2 regions of the Massilia violaceinigra genome follow, and region 2 is predicted to be linked to the other one. Evidence: predicted binding sites of a transcription regulator. Region 2 holds the regulator's gene; the other holds the start of a gene.

Region 1 (8,661 bases), 2.7 Mb from region 2:
GCGAACGCGACATCGTGCCGCACCGCGCCGCCGGCTATGACGTGGTCAAGGGCGAATTCAAGAACCAGCAATGGGTGTCGCCCACGCTCAACACCACCGCCGACGGGAGCTTGTACCTGACCGTGCGCGACCTGGCCAAGTGGCATATCGCGCTCGATGGCGACCAGCTGCTGGGCGCGGCAATCAAGCAAGCCATGTGGACGCCCCCCACGCTCAAGAATGGCAGCACGGTGCCCTATGGCTTCGGCTGGGAGACGTCGCCGACCCTGGAGCGGCGCTCGCTCTGGCACGATGGCGCGTGGCAGGGCTTTACCACGCAAGGCACGCGCTTCGTCGACGATGGCCTGGCGGTGGTGGTGCTGACCAACCGCTCGGAAGCGAATGTCGACAAGCTGCTCGAACTGGTCGCCGCACACTACCTGCGCGCGCCGCGCTGACATTTGCGCTGGCGGCGCGGCTTGACTACACTGACAGTCTGTCCGGATGCCATGGTCTGGGTCTGTATGGTGAAGTCGCCGTCCGAAACCGAGTGCAGCAACGTCCCCGTTCCGCCGCCCGATGCGCGCGAGAGCGCCGAATTGCATGTCAACTACCGCGCCATGCTCGCGCGCTTGCCCGATAATGTCATCCTCATCGACGTGGCCAGCGGCTGCCTGGTCGATGCCAATCACGGTGCGTACGAGCTGTTCGGCATGAGCGAACAGATGCTGCTGACGCGCGCATTCGTCGAATTGTGCCCGCCATGCCAGCCGGACGGGCAAGCGTCGGCGCAGCTGCTGGCCACGCAGATCGAACGCGCGCTGGCCGGCCAGGCGGTCCTGTTCGAGGCCCATTTTCTCCCCGCCGACGGGCGCGAGATGAGGTGCGAAGTGCGGCGGCTGCCGCTGCCGCCGCCGCACGCGCACCTGGTGCACGCGCGCTTTGTCGACGTCACGCGCCGCGTTCTCGACGAGGAACTGCGGCGCGGCCAGAATCGCCTGCTCGACATGATCGCGCGCGGCGCCCCGCTCAAGGACATTCTCGACAGCCTGATGCTGCTGATCGAGCGCCAGTGCGACGGCGTGCTGTGCTCGGTGATGCTGCTCGACGACGACAGCGTGACGGTTCATCCGGCATCCGGCCCCAGCCTGCCGGCGGACTACCTGGCCGCGCTCGACGGCGCCATGATCGGGCCCAGCGCGGGTTCCTGCGGCACCGCCATCTACCGCGGGGAAACGGTGATCGTCACCGACGTGATGAGCGCTCCCCTGTGGGACGATTACCGCGCGCTGATCGCGCCGCATGGCTTGCGGGCATGCTGGTCGACCCCGATCCGCCTCGACCGGGACCGGATCCTCGGCTCCTTCACCATGTATTACCGCGATGTGCGCGCCCCCGGCCAGGACGAGCTGCGCCTGATCGGCGTGGCGACCCACCTGGCGGCGATTGCCATCGAACGCACGCGGCGCGAAGCGGAACTGTCCCGGCACCGCGACCACCTGCAGGAACTGGAAGTGCTGACCCATCTGGTGGACAATTGCCTGGTGCATGCTTTTGCCGACGATGCGCGCGGCACCATCGTGATCGGCGCGAGCGCCGGGCCGGAGGCGAGCGTGGTCGTGTCGGTCGCCGACAATGGCGCCGGCATCGCCCCGCCGCTGCTGCCGCGCGTGTACGATCCCTTCGTTACCACCAGGCTCGGCTCGGGCGGATCGGGACTGGGACTGGGACTGCATGTGGTGCACAACATCGTCAGCGGCGTGCTGGGCGGCACCATCGAACTCGATAGCGAACTGGACAAAGGTTCCACCTTCCGCCTGCGCCTGCCTGTGATCGCACCCGCCATGAGCAGGCAGGACAGCGACTGACGGCCGGGTCCGGCACGCGGCACGCTTGACTTGCGGCGCGAAGAGACTATGCTCGCTCTGGCATATGATAACTTTCCGCAAACTCGGTGTAACCGCCCTGCTCGCCTGCGCCTGCGCAGCGCTGCTTGCCGCGCCCGCACCCTGGTTCACCTGGCGCAGCAAGGCCGACGGCAAACTGGTCTGTCACCAGACGCCGCTCGGACCCGGCTGGGAAAAAGCCGGCGGCCCCTATCGAGATAGCCATTGCATGAAGTTGCTTATTGCTAAATAATAGCCAAATGATAGGTAAAAAAACACAGAGGAGAAGACTGAAAGCTGTCCGTTGCATCCATTCCAACTGAGGAGAAGTCAATGTTTACGAATCCCGAACAATTTGCATCCGCCACCAAGACGCTTTTTGAACTCCAGATGATGACCTTTAACGCCCTGACCAGCAAAGCGGTACAGGGCGTGGAACAGGTTGTCTCGCTGAACATGACGACTGCAAAAAATTCGGTGCAAGGCACCATGGCCATGGGCAAGGAAATGAGCCAGGCCAAGGACCCGAAAGCGGCGATGGACGTGGCGGCGGCCCACGCCAAGCCGATGGCGGGCGCGGTGGTGTACGGCGAACAGCTCAAGGTGATCATCGACGACATCCACAGCGAATTCACGCAGGCCGCCGATGCCCATATCGCCGAAGCCAAAAGCACCCTCACGGCGCTGATCTACGACGTGACGCAGAACGTCAAGCCCGGCAGCGAAAATGCGGTGGAAATCATCAAGACCGCGATCGACAATGCGTTCCAGGGCTACGAACAGGTAACCAAGGCAACGCGCCAGGCGGTGCAGGTGGTGGAAGACCAGATTGCCAAGGCCACCGCCCAGGTGGCGCCGGCGGAAAAGAACGCGGCGTAACTAACCTCATTCCGGCCTGTCAATAAAAAAACCGTCGTTGCCGCACTTGCGGTAACGACGGTTTTTTTGTCCGGCAGCGCGTCAGGCCACAACGCCCCCGCATACCACCAAAACCAGCACCAGCAAGGTAATGCGCTTGCGTGTGGCGAGGCGGTCGACCGCCTTGTGTGCAAAATTTCTCAATGTGTTCTCCTGGTGGTGCCGCGCCCTGCGCCGCGGCATGTGCGTGCAAACACCATTATTGGATCAGCGACGCAACCATCGGTTGCGCTTGATCAAGCCACTATTGGTTCCCTTCACAGTGTTGCAAAATCTGCCGACGTTTGATGCAGCTCAAAGGGCATGGCCGCTGGACCCGAAAGCACGACAAATATCAGAAGCATTCCGACCAGAATTGTTTCTAATCGGAATGTCCGTGTTCTCACCTCCAGGAGTTGTCCGTGTCCATTCCCGCCCAAAACAGCAATTCCAACACCGTGTCCGACCAGCGCCTGAGCACCCGGCGGGCCTACGATATCGAGCAGCGAGCCTATGCCGCTGTCGGGCGCAGCTTCGCCGCCGGCAGCGAGGCAAGGAGCCGCCATCTGCGCATCGTCTTCGCCTCGGTGGCGGTGGTGACGATCATGATCCTGATTGCAATGCTGGCCATGCTCACCCAGGAAAACATCAGCTCGCCCCATGCGCTCAAGATCGCCGCCGCCGGCAAAGCCGCGCCCGAGCCGGCCAAGGGCAAGCCGGTGGTGATCATCGATGAAAAGGACGATGCGCCCAAGCGGCCGGTGGTTGCCTCCGGGCCGATTCCACCGCTGGTACTGCTCACGCCCGCCGAGGCGCGCCCTGCCCCGGCGATGGTCCAGGCGCGGCCGGCCGCGGTGGTCAAAACGAGCGTCAAGGTACGCGAACGCGGCAAGCTGGCCGCCGCGACGCTCAAGCATGCCGCCTTGAAGGCGGGAAAAACGGCACATCCGCAGGCCGCGAACAGCGTGGCGGCGCGCAAGGCCGCGCGCAAGACATCCGCACCAGCCCCGGTGAAGCGCAGGGTGTCGGCCTCCGCTGCCGCCAGCCCGGTGCAGCAAGCCCGGCATGCCGACACCGGTGCGCTCGACACCCTGTTCTCCTTCGCCAGCCTGCCGCGGCGCTACCTGGGCCAACCGGTGCCGGTGATGGCGTCCCGGCAGACGCTGTCGCGCCGGCACTACCTGAGCAAACCCTGAAAACCACGGCCAGACGCACGCGAACCGATTTTGCTGGGGTTTGACGGTCACTGACGATATACTGTACATAATTACAGGTATCGGTCGATTGCCCGCAGTGCGATGCGCAAAGTTCTTGAGAATGAGTTCTACTACCTGGACAACTTCCATCAGGTATTGGAATGGATTGCCGGGCGTTACAGCGACTTGCTCACCGATGAGGAGCAAGCGTTCATCGCCACGTTCCCGTCGCTGCCGCAAGCATCGCGCGCGCTGCTGGTGCGCATGGTCATGCGCAAGGGCATGGTCTTCCGCGCGAGCAAGCTGAATTATGCGGAAATCGGCTGCGCGGTCGAGGCCGCGCGCCACCTGCTGCCCACCGGCTGGGTCCAGTGCGACCCGGTGATCACGCTCGACGAACTGTTCGAGCTGCTGCTCAAGGCCGAAATCGGGACCATTTTCAGCCTGTCCCTGCACGAGAAAAACGCGCGCAAGGCCGAGCAGCTGGCCGCCCTGCGCGAGGCGTTCGGCGATGCCCGCGCGTTTTCGGCGTGGTACCGCGATTCGCCCGACACCGTCTACAGCATCCCCGTCAAGGCCCTGTGCGACCGCCTGCGCCTGATCTTCTTCGGCAACCTGCGCCAGGACTGGACCGAATTCGTGCTGTCCGACCTCGGCTTCTTCCAGTACGAAAAGGTCGAGTTTTCGGCCTCCTCGCGCGGATTTCGCACCCGGCGCGATGTCGACGACTACCTGGCGCTACACCAGTGCAAGGAGCGCTTTCGCGCCGGCGACGCCCTGCCCGAGGTGCTGGCCAGCCTGCCGCGCGACCAATTCGACAACGAATGGATCGACAGCCGGCGCGAACGGCTGATGTTCCAGATCGCCCAGCATGTGGAAAAGCAAAAAGACTGGGGCCAGGCGTTCGAGCTCTACGCCTGCTGCAACTATCCCGGTGCGCGGGCGCGCGCCATCCGCGTACTGGAAAAGCACGAGCGCCATGCCGAGGCGCATGCGCTGCTCGAACGGGCCCAGGCCGCCCCCGAAAGCGACGCCGAGCGCCAGCAACTGCTGCGCATCGCGCCGCGCCTGCGCCGCAAACTCGGTCACCAGCCGCTGCCGTCGCGCCGCAATCCGTTCGTCGCGCGGCTCGACCTGAGCCTGCCGATGCCGCCTGAACCCGGCTGGTGGGTCGAAGGCATCGTGCGCGACCACCTGGCGCGCGCCGACGCGCCCGTGTACTACGTCGAGAATGCGCTGATCAATTCCCTGTTCGGCCTGCTGTGCTGGCGCCCGATCTTCAGCGCCATTCCCGGGGCGTTTTTCCACCCGTTCCACCGCGGCCCGGCCGACCTGCACAGCGCCGATTTTTACCGCCGGCGCGAGCGCGAGTTCCGCGCCTGCCTCGACCAGCTCGACGACGGCCGCTACCAGGACACGATCCGCGCCAACTACGACAGCAAGCGCGGTATCCAGTCGCCGTTCGTGGCGTGGGAAGCGCTCAGCGCCGAACTGCTGGACATGGCGCTGGCCTGCATCCCCGCACTGCACCTGAAAAAATGGTGCGAGCGCATCCTGCTCGACATCAAGGCCAACCGCAACGGCTTCCCCGACCTGATCCAGTTCTGGCCCGTCGAGCGGCGCTACAACATGATCGAAGTGAAGGGCCCGGGCGACCGCCTGCAGGACAACCAGCTGCGCTGGATCGAATACTGCGCCGCGCACCAGATGCCCATTTCGGTATGCTACCTGCAGTGGGCGCAGCCGTGTTCGTGAGGCGCGCGTGAGCTACGTTGTGGCGGTGCGCGCCCTGTGCGAATTTTCAGCCAAGCAGGGCGACCTCGATCTGCGCTTCACGCCCTCGCCCACGGCCCAGGAAGGCATCACCGGCCATGCCATGGTGGCCGAGCGGCGCGGCCCGGGCTACCAGAAAGAGGTCAGCCTGTCCGGCGAATACGGCCCGCTGCTGGTGCGCGGACGGGCCGACGGCTACGATCCGGCCCAGAACCTGATCGAAGAAATCAAGACTTACCGCGGCGACCTTGAGCGGATGCCGGCCAACCACCGCCACCTGCACTGGGCGCAGGTGCGCGTGTACGGGCACCTGCTGTGCGCGCAGCTCGGTCTGGACGAGGTGTCGCTGGCCCTGGTGTATTTCGACATCGGCAAGCAGACCGAAACCGTGCTGCGCGAAACCCGCAGCGCCGTCGACCTGCGCACGATGTTCGCCGAACAGTGCGAGCGCTTCGTGGCGTGGGCCGCGCAGGAACTGGCGCACCGCGCAGCGCGCGACGCGGCGCTGGGCGCGCTGCGGTTCCCGCATCCGGATTTTCGTCCAGGCCAGCGCGACTTGGCCGAAACCATCTTCCGCGCCAACAGCAGCGCGCGCTGCGTGCTGGCGCAGGCCCCGACCGGCATCGGCAAGACCGTCGGCACCCTGTTCCCGGTGCTCAAAGCGGCGCCGCTGCATCGCCTGGACAAGGTGTTTTACCTCGCAGCCAAAACCCCCGGGCGCAAGCTGGCGCTCGACGCGGCGCAGGCGATCAAGCGCAGCGCGCCCGGCATGCCGCTGCGCGTACTCGAACTGGTCGCGCGCGACAAGGCGTGCGAGCATCCCGACAAAGCCTGTCACGGCGACTCCTGCCCACTGGCCAAGGGCTTCTACGACCGGCTGCCCGCGGCGCGCAGCGCGGCGCGCGAGGTAACGCTGCTCGACCGCGAAGGCCTGCGCGAAGTCGCGCTGGCGCACCAGGTGTGCCCGTACTACCTGGGCAGCGAAATGGCGCGCTGGAGCGACGTGGTGGTGGGCGACTACAACTACTACTTCGACATGGGCGCGATGCTGTACGGGCTCGCGCTGGCCAACCAGTGGCGGGTCAGCGTGCTGGTGGACGAGGCGCACAACATGGTGTCGCGCGCGCGCAAGATGTATTCGGCCGACCTGGAACGCGGCGCGTTGCGGGCCGCACGCGCGGTAGCACCGGCGCACCTGAAAAAGGCGCTCGACAAGGTGGGCCGCAGCTGGCCGTCCAAGGATGGCGCGGACTACGAGGTGCTTGACGCGCCCCCCGAGAAGCTGCTCGATGCGCTGCAGGGCGCATCGAGCGCGATCACCGATTTTTTGGCGGCGAACCCGGGGCCGATGGAGCCGGACCTGCAGCGCTTTTACTTCAACGCCCTGCACTTCGCCCGGCTGGCCGAGACCTTTGCCGAGCACTCCATGGTCGACTGCACGCGCGATGGTGCGCACGCATCCACGCTCGCGATCCGCAACATCGTGCCGGCGCCGTTTCTGAAACCGCGCTTTGCGCTGGCCCACGCGACGGCCCTGTTTTCGGCCACGCTCAGTCCCTGGAACTATTACAGCGATGCGCTTGGCCTGCCGCCGGACACGGCCTGGGTCGACATCGACTCGCCCTTCGTGGCCGATCAGTTAAGCGTGCATGTGGTGCGCGACATCTCCACGCGCTTTACCCACCGCGCCAGATCGGTGGAGCCGATTGCGGCGCTGATCGCGCGCCAGTACGCGCAGGAACCGGGCAATTACCTGGCGTTTTTCAGCAGCTTCGATTACCTCGACCAGGTGGCCGACCGCGTGGAACGCGATTTTCCCGACATTCCCGTGTTCCGCCAGCCGCGCCGCATGGCCGAAACGGAGCGCGACGCTTTTCTGGGACGCTTCACGCTCGAGAGCCGCGGGGTCGGCTTTGCGGTGCTGGGCGGCTCCTTCGGCGAAGGCATCGACCTGCCGGGTGCGCGCCTGATCGGCGCCTTCATCGCCACGCTCGGGCTGCCGCAAATGAATCCGGTCAATGAGCAGATACGCCAGCGCATGCAGGCGACGTTCGGTGCTGGCTACGACTACACCTATCTGTATCCGGGCATGCAGAAGGTGGTGCAGGCAGCCGGCCGCGTGATCCGCACCGAGGGCGACCGCGGCGTGGTGTACCTGATCGACGACCGTTTCGCCCAGCCCGAGGTGCGCGCACTGCTGCCGCGCTGGTGGCATGTGGACCAGAGCCGCATTGCGTTGACTTGAAAATTCACCCTCGTCGTTTCTGCGCAGGTCCCAGTTTCTAAGAAACTCCTCCAATTCCGTGGAACAAGGCAAGTCCAGGGGTAAATTCCGATAACGCAAGCTCCGTCATTCCTGCCATTGGCAGAAATGACTTCCCGCGCCAAGGCGGCACTCGGCGGGAATCCAAGTTCAATGAGGCGCCTGCAACTGCGCTACGGAATTGGATTCCCGCCTCTCCAGGAGCTGGCCTCTGGACTCGATGGCGTTAGGCTCAGCGTTATTCTGACCACAAACTTCAAAACCGTCTTTCCCGCGCAGGCGGGAATCCAATTTCCCCCGCGTAACTGAGAAACCTTGGATTCCCGCCTGCGCGGGAATGACGGAGCTTAAATCATCGGCATTTTCATCTGGACTTGGCTCGTTCCAAGGAACTGGAGGAGTTTCTGAGAAACTGGAGGCTGCGCGGGAATGACGGTTTTGAAGTTTATGGTCAGAAACCGCTGAGCCTAACGCCATCGAATCGAGCGGCCAGTCCCTGGAGAGGCGGGAAGTCGTTTCTGGCAATGCCAGGAACGACGGGGGCTCAGCCGATCAGCGCCCTGACCTTCTGGTAGCCGCTGCGGCTGACCGGCAGGCGGGTGCCGTCCCTGAGGATCGCGGTGTGGCTGTCCCTGCCCTGCTCGATGCGCTCGATGGCGCCGAGGTT
Region 2 (8,661 bases):
TTCATCGACATGGACATGAAGCTGCACGAACGCCAGTGCGCCGACAACCCGTCGTTGAATCCCTGCGCATTCGAGTACGTGTACCTGGCCCGCCCCGATTCGATCCTCGACGGTGCTTCGGTCTATGCCACGCGCCTGAAAATGGGCGAGTACCTGGCCGACAAGGTGCGCCAGGAGTTCAAGTCGGGCGAAATCGACGTGGTCATGCCGATTCCCGATTCCTCGCGTCCTGCCGCGATCCAGCTGGCGTTGAAGCTGGGCGTCGAGTACCGCGAAGGCTTCATCAAGAACCGCTACATCGGCCGCACCTTCCTGATGCCGGGCCAGGCGATTCGCCGCAAGTCGGTACGCCAGAAACTGAACGCCATCGGTTCCGAATTCAAGGGCAAGAACGTGCTGCTGGTCGACGACTCGATCGTGCGCGGCACCACCAGCCAGGAAATCGTGCAGATGGCGCGTGAAGCGGGCGCCCGCAATGTGTTCTTCGCGTCGGCCGCGCCTCCGGTACTGTTCCCGAACGTGTATGGCATCGACATGCCGACCCGCGATGAACTGATCGCCTACGGCCGCAGCACCGAGGAAGTCTGCCGCGAGATCACGGCCGATGCCCTGGTGTACCAGGACGTCGATGCGCTCAAGCGCGCGATCTCGGACGTCAATCCGGCGTTGACCAGCTTCGAGGCGTCCTGCTTCGACGGCGTGTACGTCACTGGCGACGTCACGCCCGCATATCTGGACCGGCTGGAATTCGCGCGCCACAATCCGAAAGCCGCTCCGGCCGAAGATGCGGCGCGCACCCAGTTGAACCTGAACCTGGCGACCGCCGAGTAACTGATGAGCGAGAAGAAAAGCTACGGCTTCACCACGACCATCCTGCACAACGACCGGCAAAAGCCGATCGAGCACGGGTCGCTGCACAAGCCGATTCACACGTCGGTCACCTTCGGCTACAACGACGCGCGCCAGCTGGCGTCGGTGTTCCAGGGGAAGGAGCCGGGCTTTCGCTACGGCCGCCAGGGCAATCCGACCATCTCCGCGCTCGAAGACAAGATCACGAAGATGGAAGACGGCGTATCGACCTTGTGCTTTGCGACCGGGATGGGGGCCATTGGCGCCGTGTTCCAGGCGCTGCTGCGCGCCGGCGACCACATCGTGTCGTCGTCGTTCTTGTTCGGGAATACCAACAGCCTGTGGCAAACGGCGGCCGGGCAGGGCGTCGAGGTGGCGTTTGCCGATGCGACCGACGTGGCCAACGTCGAAGCCGCGCTCACGCCGGCCACGCGCCTGGTGTTCGTCGAAACCATCGCCAACCCGCGCACGCAGGTGGCGGACCTGGCGCGCATCGGCCGGCTGTGCAAGGAACGCGGCATTCTGTTCGTGGTCGATAACACCATGACGTCGCCCTACCTGTTCCGGCCTAAAACGGTCGGTGCCGGGCTGGTGGTGAACGCGCTGACCAAGTCGATCGGAGGCCACGGCAATGCGCTCGGCGGCAGCCTGACCGACACCGGCGAGTACGACTGGAGCGCTTTCCCGAACATTGCGGCCAACTACAAGCGCAATCCGCCGGCGCAGTGGGGCATGGCGCAGTTGCGCGCCAAGGCCCTGCGCGACTTCGGCGCCTCGCTGGCACCGGAAGCGGCTCACCATATCGCGGTGGGGGCGGAAACGCTGGCGCTGCGCATGGAGCGCGCTTCGGCCAGCGCACTGGCGGTCACGCGCATGCTCGAAGCCGACGAGCGCGTGGCGGCGGTGTATTACCCGGGCCTGGCATCGCACCCGCAGCATGCGCTGGCGAGCGATCTGTTCAAGGCGTACGGTTCGCTGTTCAGCTTTGAACTGAAAGATGGCATCGATTGCTTCGATTACCTCAATCGCCTCAAGCTCGGTATCTCCGCCAGTAACCTGGGCGATACGCGCACCTTGGTGATTCCGGTGTCGCACACCATCTTCTTCGAGATGGGTGCCGAGCGGCGCGCCAGCATGGGTATCGCCGAATCGCTGATCCGGGTTTCGGTCGGCATCGAAGACACCGCCGATTTGCTCGACGACTTCCGCTGCGCGCTGGATTGAACGGGGCAGGGCGGCACGCGCCGCCCTGCCATGTCATCTGGTGACGATGCGGGTTCGACCACATGGTTCGTACAAATACAAGGTCCTACACGCGATGAAGAAATACCTGTTTTGCCTGGGCTTGATGCTCGCCGGCGTGGCGCACGCGGACGAACTGGCCGACGCCAACGCCCTGTTTGCGAAAAAGGCCTATCCGCAAGCGCTGCAGCTGTACACCAAGCTGGCCAACGCCGGCAACGCCGAAGCGCAGCTGCACATGGGCGAGATGTATTTTTACGGCGAGGCCGGCACGGTCGACCTGGCCAAGGCCGAAGCCTGGTTCAAGAAGTCCGCAGCCAAGGGCAACAAGACCGCCGCCGGCTCGCTGGAGATGATCAAAAAGCGCGAGGCGCGCCGTGCCGACCTGGATTACTGGATCGGCAAATACGATGGCGCCGACCTGACAACGGGCCAGTTCCGTTGCCCGGCGCCGCGCATTCCCGCCATGTCGAAGCAGAACGAAGAAATCGAGAGCGTGTCGGCCAAGGTCGCGGCTTGGCAGGATTGCTACAACGGCTTCGTGCGCAACCTCAACGAGGCCAGCCCGCTGACCAAGCGCATTCCCAAGGATGTGGCTGACTTGCTGACCAAGGAAGAAACCGAGCAGTCGCGCGTGTATCTGGAAGGCGTGTATGCGGGCATCGCCGAAAACGCCAAGGTGTCGGCCAAGCTGGTGCTGGCCGACTTCGGCGCGTGGCGCAGTGCCACCGACGCCTATATCAAGGAACACAACCGCATCGTCACCGAAGCGGCGACGACAGCGCCGCGCAAGGGCGACTAGACGGCAAGGGCGCGGTGGAGCCGCGCCCGCACGCTCAGTTCCAGCTGCGCATCAACCCTACCGCCAGGCCTTCCAGCGCGAACTCGTCGGTTGCGGGATCGACGTGGATCACCTTGAAGTCCGGGTTCTCCGGCAGCAGTTCGATCAGCGAGCCGGTCTTTTTGTAGCGCTTGACGGTGACATCGTCACCGATCCGGGCCACCACGATCTGGCCATTCTTGGCGCTGTCGACCTTTTTGACGGCCAGCAGGTCGCCATCCATGATGCCGGCGTCGCGCATCGACCACCCACGCACCTTGAGCAGGAAATCGGGACGCGACGAAAACATCGCCGGGTCCACGCTGTAGGTCGCTTCCACATGTTCCTGCGCGAGGATGGGCGAACCGGCGGCCACGCGCCCGACCAGCGGCAGCGACATCATCAGGTTCGGCGGCGGCATGGGAATGGCGTCGACGCTGGCGCCGATCAGGCGGATGCCGCGCGAGGTCCCCGGCGAAATTTCGATGGCGCCCTTGCGCGCGAGCGCCTGCAGGTGCTCTTCGGCCGCGTTGGCCGACTTGAAGCCCAGTTCATTGGCGATTTCGGCACGGGTAGGAGGAAAGCCCGTGTTCTCGATCGCATCCTTGATCAGGTTGAGGATTTGTTCTTGCCTTGGAGTGAGCTTGATCATCGGTATGCGGGACTGTGTATATGGACAGACTGTATTTTTGTACAGTATTTCGCCTAATGCAAGGGTTAATTAGCCGAACAGGCGAATTATTTGCGATGGAGGCTGTCCAACACATAGCAGAGGAGGTGCGCCATGGATCGCATTGAGGTTCCGCGGGGGGATTATCAGGAAGATTTTGTGCTGTGGCTTGAGCGGCAGGCTGAGTTGCTGCGGGCGGGAAAGTTCGAGCTACTTGATGTCGACCACCTCATCGACGAGCTTGAAGGCGCAGTGCGTGCGGACCGCAGGGAGCTTGAGGGGTACCTCGAAAACATCACTGCGTATTTGCTCAGTTTGCAGTACCGCCCACGGTACAAACCACGACACTGGCGCATCAAGCTGGGCAACGCCCGTTTTGGCATGGGATTGCTGATTGATGATAGTCCCAGTCTGGTTTTCGACATTGCGGAACTGGCCGCGCTGAACTACGACGATGCGCGCCGCCGCGCCGCTTGGGAGACGCGCCTGCCGGAGTCCATCTTTCCGGCAGCGCTACCTTACAGTGCTGCGGAACTGCTTGACGACGACTTCGACCCGTCGTATCCGCCGGATGAGGGGTCGTGAACTGAAACAGAGGGTAGGGGGGGGGCATGGACCGACTCGAGGTTCCACTTGCTGACTACAACGATGATCTTATCCATTGGATCGAGCAACAGGTGAGTCTGTTGCGGGTCAGGGACTTTAAGCACCTTGACGTCGAACATCTGATAGAGGGGTTTGAGGAAATGGTCGGCCGCAATCAACGGGAATTGTGTAGCCGGCTGCACGTGCTGATCATGCACCTGCTCAAGTGCCAGTATCAGCCGAGGCGCAAGTCGACGAGCTGGCTGGCGACCATCAACGAGCAGCGCCGCGCCATTGCTCGGCTGCTGGAGCGCAGTCCCAGCCTGAGCAGCGCGGTCGAGCGCATGGCACGACAAGAGTATGCGCACGCCGTGCGTAGCGCGGTCATCGAAACCCGGCTACCGAAAAGCGCTTTCCCGCCGGAGCCACCCTTCACCCCGGCCCAACTGCACGACGACGACTTCGTGCCATGAACGGCGCGCAATCGCACAACTTTCTCAATGCGCCCTTGATTGTTGCTCTATTTCACGCTATAATCGCCGGCTTTCCCTTCCCACACTCGTCTTGACGCCGAGGTGGGCATTTGTTTAAACGTCCCTAAGGAGTTATGCATGCGTCATTATGAAATCGTTTTTATCGTCCACCCGGACCAAAGCGAGCAAGTCCCGGCGATGATCGAACGCTACAAAGCCAGCGTAACCACGCGCGGCGGTTCGGTTCACCGTGTTGAAGACTGGGGCCGTCGTCAGATGGCTTACTCGATCCAGAAGCTGCCAAAAGCGCACTACATCTGCCTGAACATCGAATGCGACAACGAGACCCTCGTGGAACTCGAAACCGCGTTCAAATTCAATGATGCCGTGCTGCGTCACCTCACCGTTAAGATGAAGAAGGCTGAAACCGCGCCGTCGCCGATGATGAAATCGGTACAACGTGAAGACGCAGCCAAGAGCCACCGCACTGAAGCCCCTGCTCCTGCAGCCGCTCCAGCGCCAGCTCCAGCCGCAGCAGCGTAATTGTTGACCGGGATCCCTGAACCTGACTTGACCTCACCTCGGTGAATCAACTCCAGTTCGTAGCCCTGATTTGCGAGCGCGACGTATTGCGCTACACCCCGGCCGGCGTGCCGATCGTGACCGCCACACTGATGCACAGTTCGCAGCAGATGGAAGCAGGGGTAGCCAGGTTGGTCGAGTTTGAAATCACCGCGCTTGCCGCGGGCGAGATTTCAGGTCGATTCAGCCAGGCCGAATTGGGCGCCGTGCATCAGTTCACGGGATTTTTGGCCAAGAAGAACCGCAGCAGCAAAAGCCTGGTGTTTCACATCATTGATTTCTGTGCCGCCGCCTGACGCGACAGCACATTTTTAGATACAGGAGCCTCAAATGGCATTCGGTAAAAAATTCGACAAGAACAAGCTCAAGCTTAAAGAAAAGCGCAAACAACAGAACCCACTGTTCAAGCGTAAGAAATTCTGCCGCTTCACCGCAGCAAACGTTGAACAGGTCGACTACAAAGACGTAGACACCCTGAAAGACTTCGTCCAGGAAAACGGCAAGATCATGCCAGCACGCCTGACCGGTACCAAAGCGCACTACCAGCGCCAGGTTGACACCGCAATCAAGCGCGCCCGCTACCTCGCGCTGCTGCCATACACCGATCTGCACCACGCTTAATCGCTGCGGATAAACTGGAGAAACTCTATGCAAATCATTCTGTTGGAAAAAGTTGTTAACGTCGGCAACCTGGGCGATGTTGTTAAAGTCAAAGACGGTTACGCACGTAACTTCCTGATCCCGCAACGCATGGCTCGCCGTGCTACCGCATCGGCCGTCGCTGAATTCGAAGTCAAGCGCGCCGAACTGGAAAAAGCAGCAGCTGAAAAGCTGGCCGCTTCCCAGGCTCAAGGCGAGAAGCTGGGCGGCATGACCATCTCGATCGCTCAAAAAGCGGGCGTCGATGGCCGTCTGTTCGGTTCCGTGACCAACTTCGACATCGCTGAAGCGCTGACGAAAGCTGGCTTCGCTGTAGAAAAAGCGCAAGTGCGCATGCCTACCGGCCCGCTGAAAACGACTGGCGAACACGCTGTTGCAGTAGCCCTGCACACCGACGTCGTTGTCGAGATCACCATCGCTGTTGTTGGCGAAGCTGCCTAAGTTATACTGCCTCATCTAGTTGCCTTGCAAGCATCATGCTTGCATAACAACTACAAAAAAGCCGGGTCTTCCCGGCTTTTTTTACGTCCAGATCTCCCCAATTATGTCAGCCAGTTGACCCGAAGCAGGTATAATTCGCGCCATGAACGCACCATCCGATCCGCAGCTCGACGCACTCCGCATCCCGCCCCATTCCATCGAAGCAGAACAATCTGTGATCGGTGGTTTGCTGCGCGATAACGCCGCGTTCGACCGCATTGCCGACATGATGCATGCGGACGACTTCTACCGCTACGATCACCGCATCATCTTCGAACAGATCGTCAAGCTGATCAACCAGTCGAAACCGGCCGACGTGATCACCGTGTTCGAGGCGCTGACCAACATCGCCAAGGCCGAAGACGTGGGCGGCCTGCAGTACCTGAACGCGATGGCGCAGAACACGCCGTCGGCGGCCAACATCCGGCGCTACGCCGAGATCGTGCGCGACCGCGGCGTGCTGCGCAAACTGATCACCGTGGCCGACGAAATTTCGGGCAATGCGTTCAACCCGCAGGGCAAGGAAGTCAAGCAGATGCTCGACGAAGCCGAATCGAAGATCTTCGCCATCGCCGAACAGGGCGCGCGCGGCTCGCAAGGCTGGATCGCGGTGCAGCCGCTGCTCACCCAAGTGGTCGAGCGCATCGATGAACTCTACAGCCGCGACAACCAGAGCGAAATCACGGGTGTGCCGACCGGCTTCATCGACCTTGACCGCATGACGTCCGGCCTGCAGCCGGGCGACCTGGTGATCGTGGCCGGCCGTCCGTCGATGGGCAAGACCGCGTTTTCGGTCAACATCGGCGAGAACGTGGCCATCGAAGCGGGCCTGCCGGTCGCGATCTTTTCGATGGAGATGGGCGGCGCCCAGCTGGCCATGCGTATGCTCGGTTCGGTCGGCCAGCTCGACCAGCACCGCCTGCGCACCGGCCGCCTGAACGACGAAGACTGGCCGCGCTTGACGCACGCGATCCAGAAAATGAACGACGCCCAGCTGTACATCGACGAGACCCCGGCCTTGAATCCGATCGAGCTGCGCGCGCGCTCGCGGCGCCTGTCGCGCCAGTGCGGCAAGCTGGGCCTGATCATCATCGACTACATCCAGCTCATGACCGGCAGCCAGCCGGGCGACAACCGCGCCTCGGAGATTTCCGAAATTTCGCGAAGCCTCAAGGGCTTGGCGAAAGAGCTGCACTGTCCCGTGATCGCCCTGTCGCAGTTGAACCGGTCGCTGGAACAACGCCCCAACAAACGCCCCATCATGTCCGACTTGCGCGAATCGGGCGCTATCGAGCAGGATGCGGACGTCATCATCTTCCTGTATCGCGATGAGGTCTACAACCCGGATTCGCCCGACAAGGGCACCGCGGAGATCATCATCGGCAAGCAGCGTAACGGCCCGATCGGCTCGATACGACTGACCTGGATCGGCCAGTACACCAAGTTCGGTAACTACAGCGGTAACCTGGCGGTCTACCAGGGCGACTAAATCACGATGCCGCCGCCATGAGCGGTGGCCTTCTGCAGTATCAATAACGCTTTAACGCTTTAACGGAGAAACCATGTTTGGACGCCTGATGCCCACCGAGGGCAAATTTTTTGAGCTCTTCAACCAGCACGCCGCATTGTGCGTGAAGGGCGCGCATGAAATGGTCGGCCTGATGACCAACTTCGACGACCTCGAAAACCGCGTCCATGCAATCGAAAGCATCGAGAAGCAAGCCGACAAGATCACCTACGCCACGGTCGACATGCTGCACAAGACCTTCATCACGCCGATCGACCGCGACGACATCCACAAGCTGATCACGCGCATGGACGACATCCTCGACCTGATGGAAGACGCGGCCCAGACGGTCTCGCTGTACGACCTGAAAGCGGTGACCCCGGAAGCGAAGCGCCTGGCCGAACTGTGCCTGGCCTGCTGCGAAAAAGTCGAGGCGGCCGTCGGCCTGCTGCACAACATGGACAACTCGCAAAAAATCGTCGCCATCTGCGAAGAGATCGACCGCCTCGAATCGGACGCCGATCATGTCATGCGCGCCGCCATGTCGAAGCTGTTCCGCGATGAACCGGACGTGCGCAACCTGATCAAGCTCAAGGCCATCTACGAGATCCTCGAAACCGTGACCGACCGCTGCGAAGATGTTGCCAACATCATCGAAGGCATCATCGTCGAAAACGCGTAAGCGGCACGAGCATGGAACATATTCAAATCAGCATTTACGTGCTCGGCATGTTGATCGCCCTGGCATTGGTGTTCGACTTCATGAACGGCTTCCACGACGCGGCCAACGCCA

The links. The regulator LexA, encoded in region 2, represses DNA repair genes until DNA is damaged. The targets are predictions, from matches to a motif close to ACTGTATNNNNATACAGT.
Region 1: CR152_RS27225 (VRR-NUC domain-containing protein) is a predicted target of LexA. The motif match lies at 4,019-4,036, and genes of this name have one in related genera.

The regions. Positions count from the first base shown of each region.
Region 1 is NZ_CP024608.1:6,335,896-6,344,556, forward strand. It holds gene CR152_RS27200 (serine hydrolase domain-containing protein) at 1-437, shown strand, start outside; gene CR152_RS27205 (ATP-binding protein) at 459-1,847, shown strand; gene CR152_RS27210 (hypothetical protein) at 1,912-2,118, shown strand; gene phaP (TIGR01841 family phasin) at 2,199-2,744, shown strand; gene CR152_RS27220 (hypothetical protein) at 3,185-3,958, shown strand; gene CR152_RS27225 (VRR-NUC domain-containing protein) at 4,061-5,713, shown strand; gene CR152_RS27230 (ATP-dependent DNA helicase) at 5,721-7,976, shown strand; gene CR152_RS27235 (LytR/AlgR family response regulator transcription factor) at 8,539-8,661, opposite strand, start outside.
Region 2 is NZ_CP024608.1:3,681,750-3,690,410, forward strand. It holds gene purF (amidophosphoribosyltransferase) at 1-831, shown strand, start outside; gene CR152_RS16450 (cystathionine gamma-synthase family protein) at 835-2,073, shown strand; gene CR152_RS16455 (tetratricopeptide repeat protein) at 2,168-2,893, shown strand; gene lexA (transcriptional repressor LexA) at 2,928-3,563, opposite strand; gene CR152_RS16465 (DUF29 domain-containing protein) at 3,696-4,166, shown strand; gene CR152_RS16470 (DUF29 domain-containing protein) at 4,193-4,639, shown strand; gene rpsF (30S ribosomal protein S6) at 4,778-5,182, shown strand; gene priB (primosomal replication protein N) at 5,224-5,517, shown strand; gene rpsR (30S ribosomal protein S18) at 5,552-5,842, shown strand; gene rplI (50S ribosomal protein L9) at 5,870-6,322, shown strand; gene CR152_RS16495 (replicative DNA helicase) at 6,465-7,850, shown strand; gene CR152_RS16500 (DUF47 domain-containing protein) at 7,924-8,550, shown strand; gene CR152_RS16505 (inorganic phosphate transporter) at 8,562-8,661, shown strand, end outside.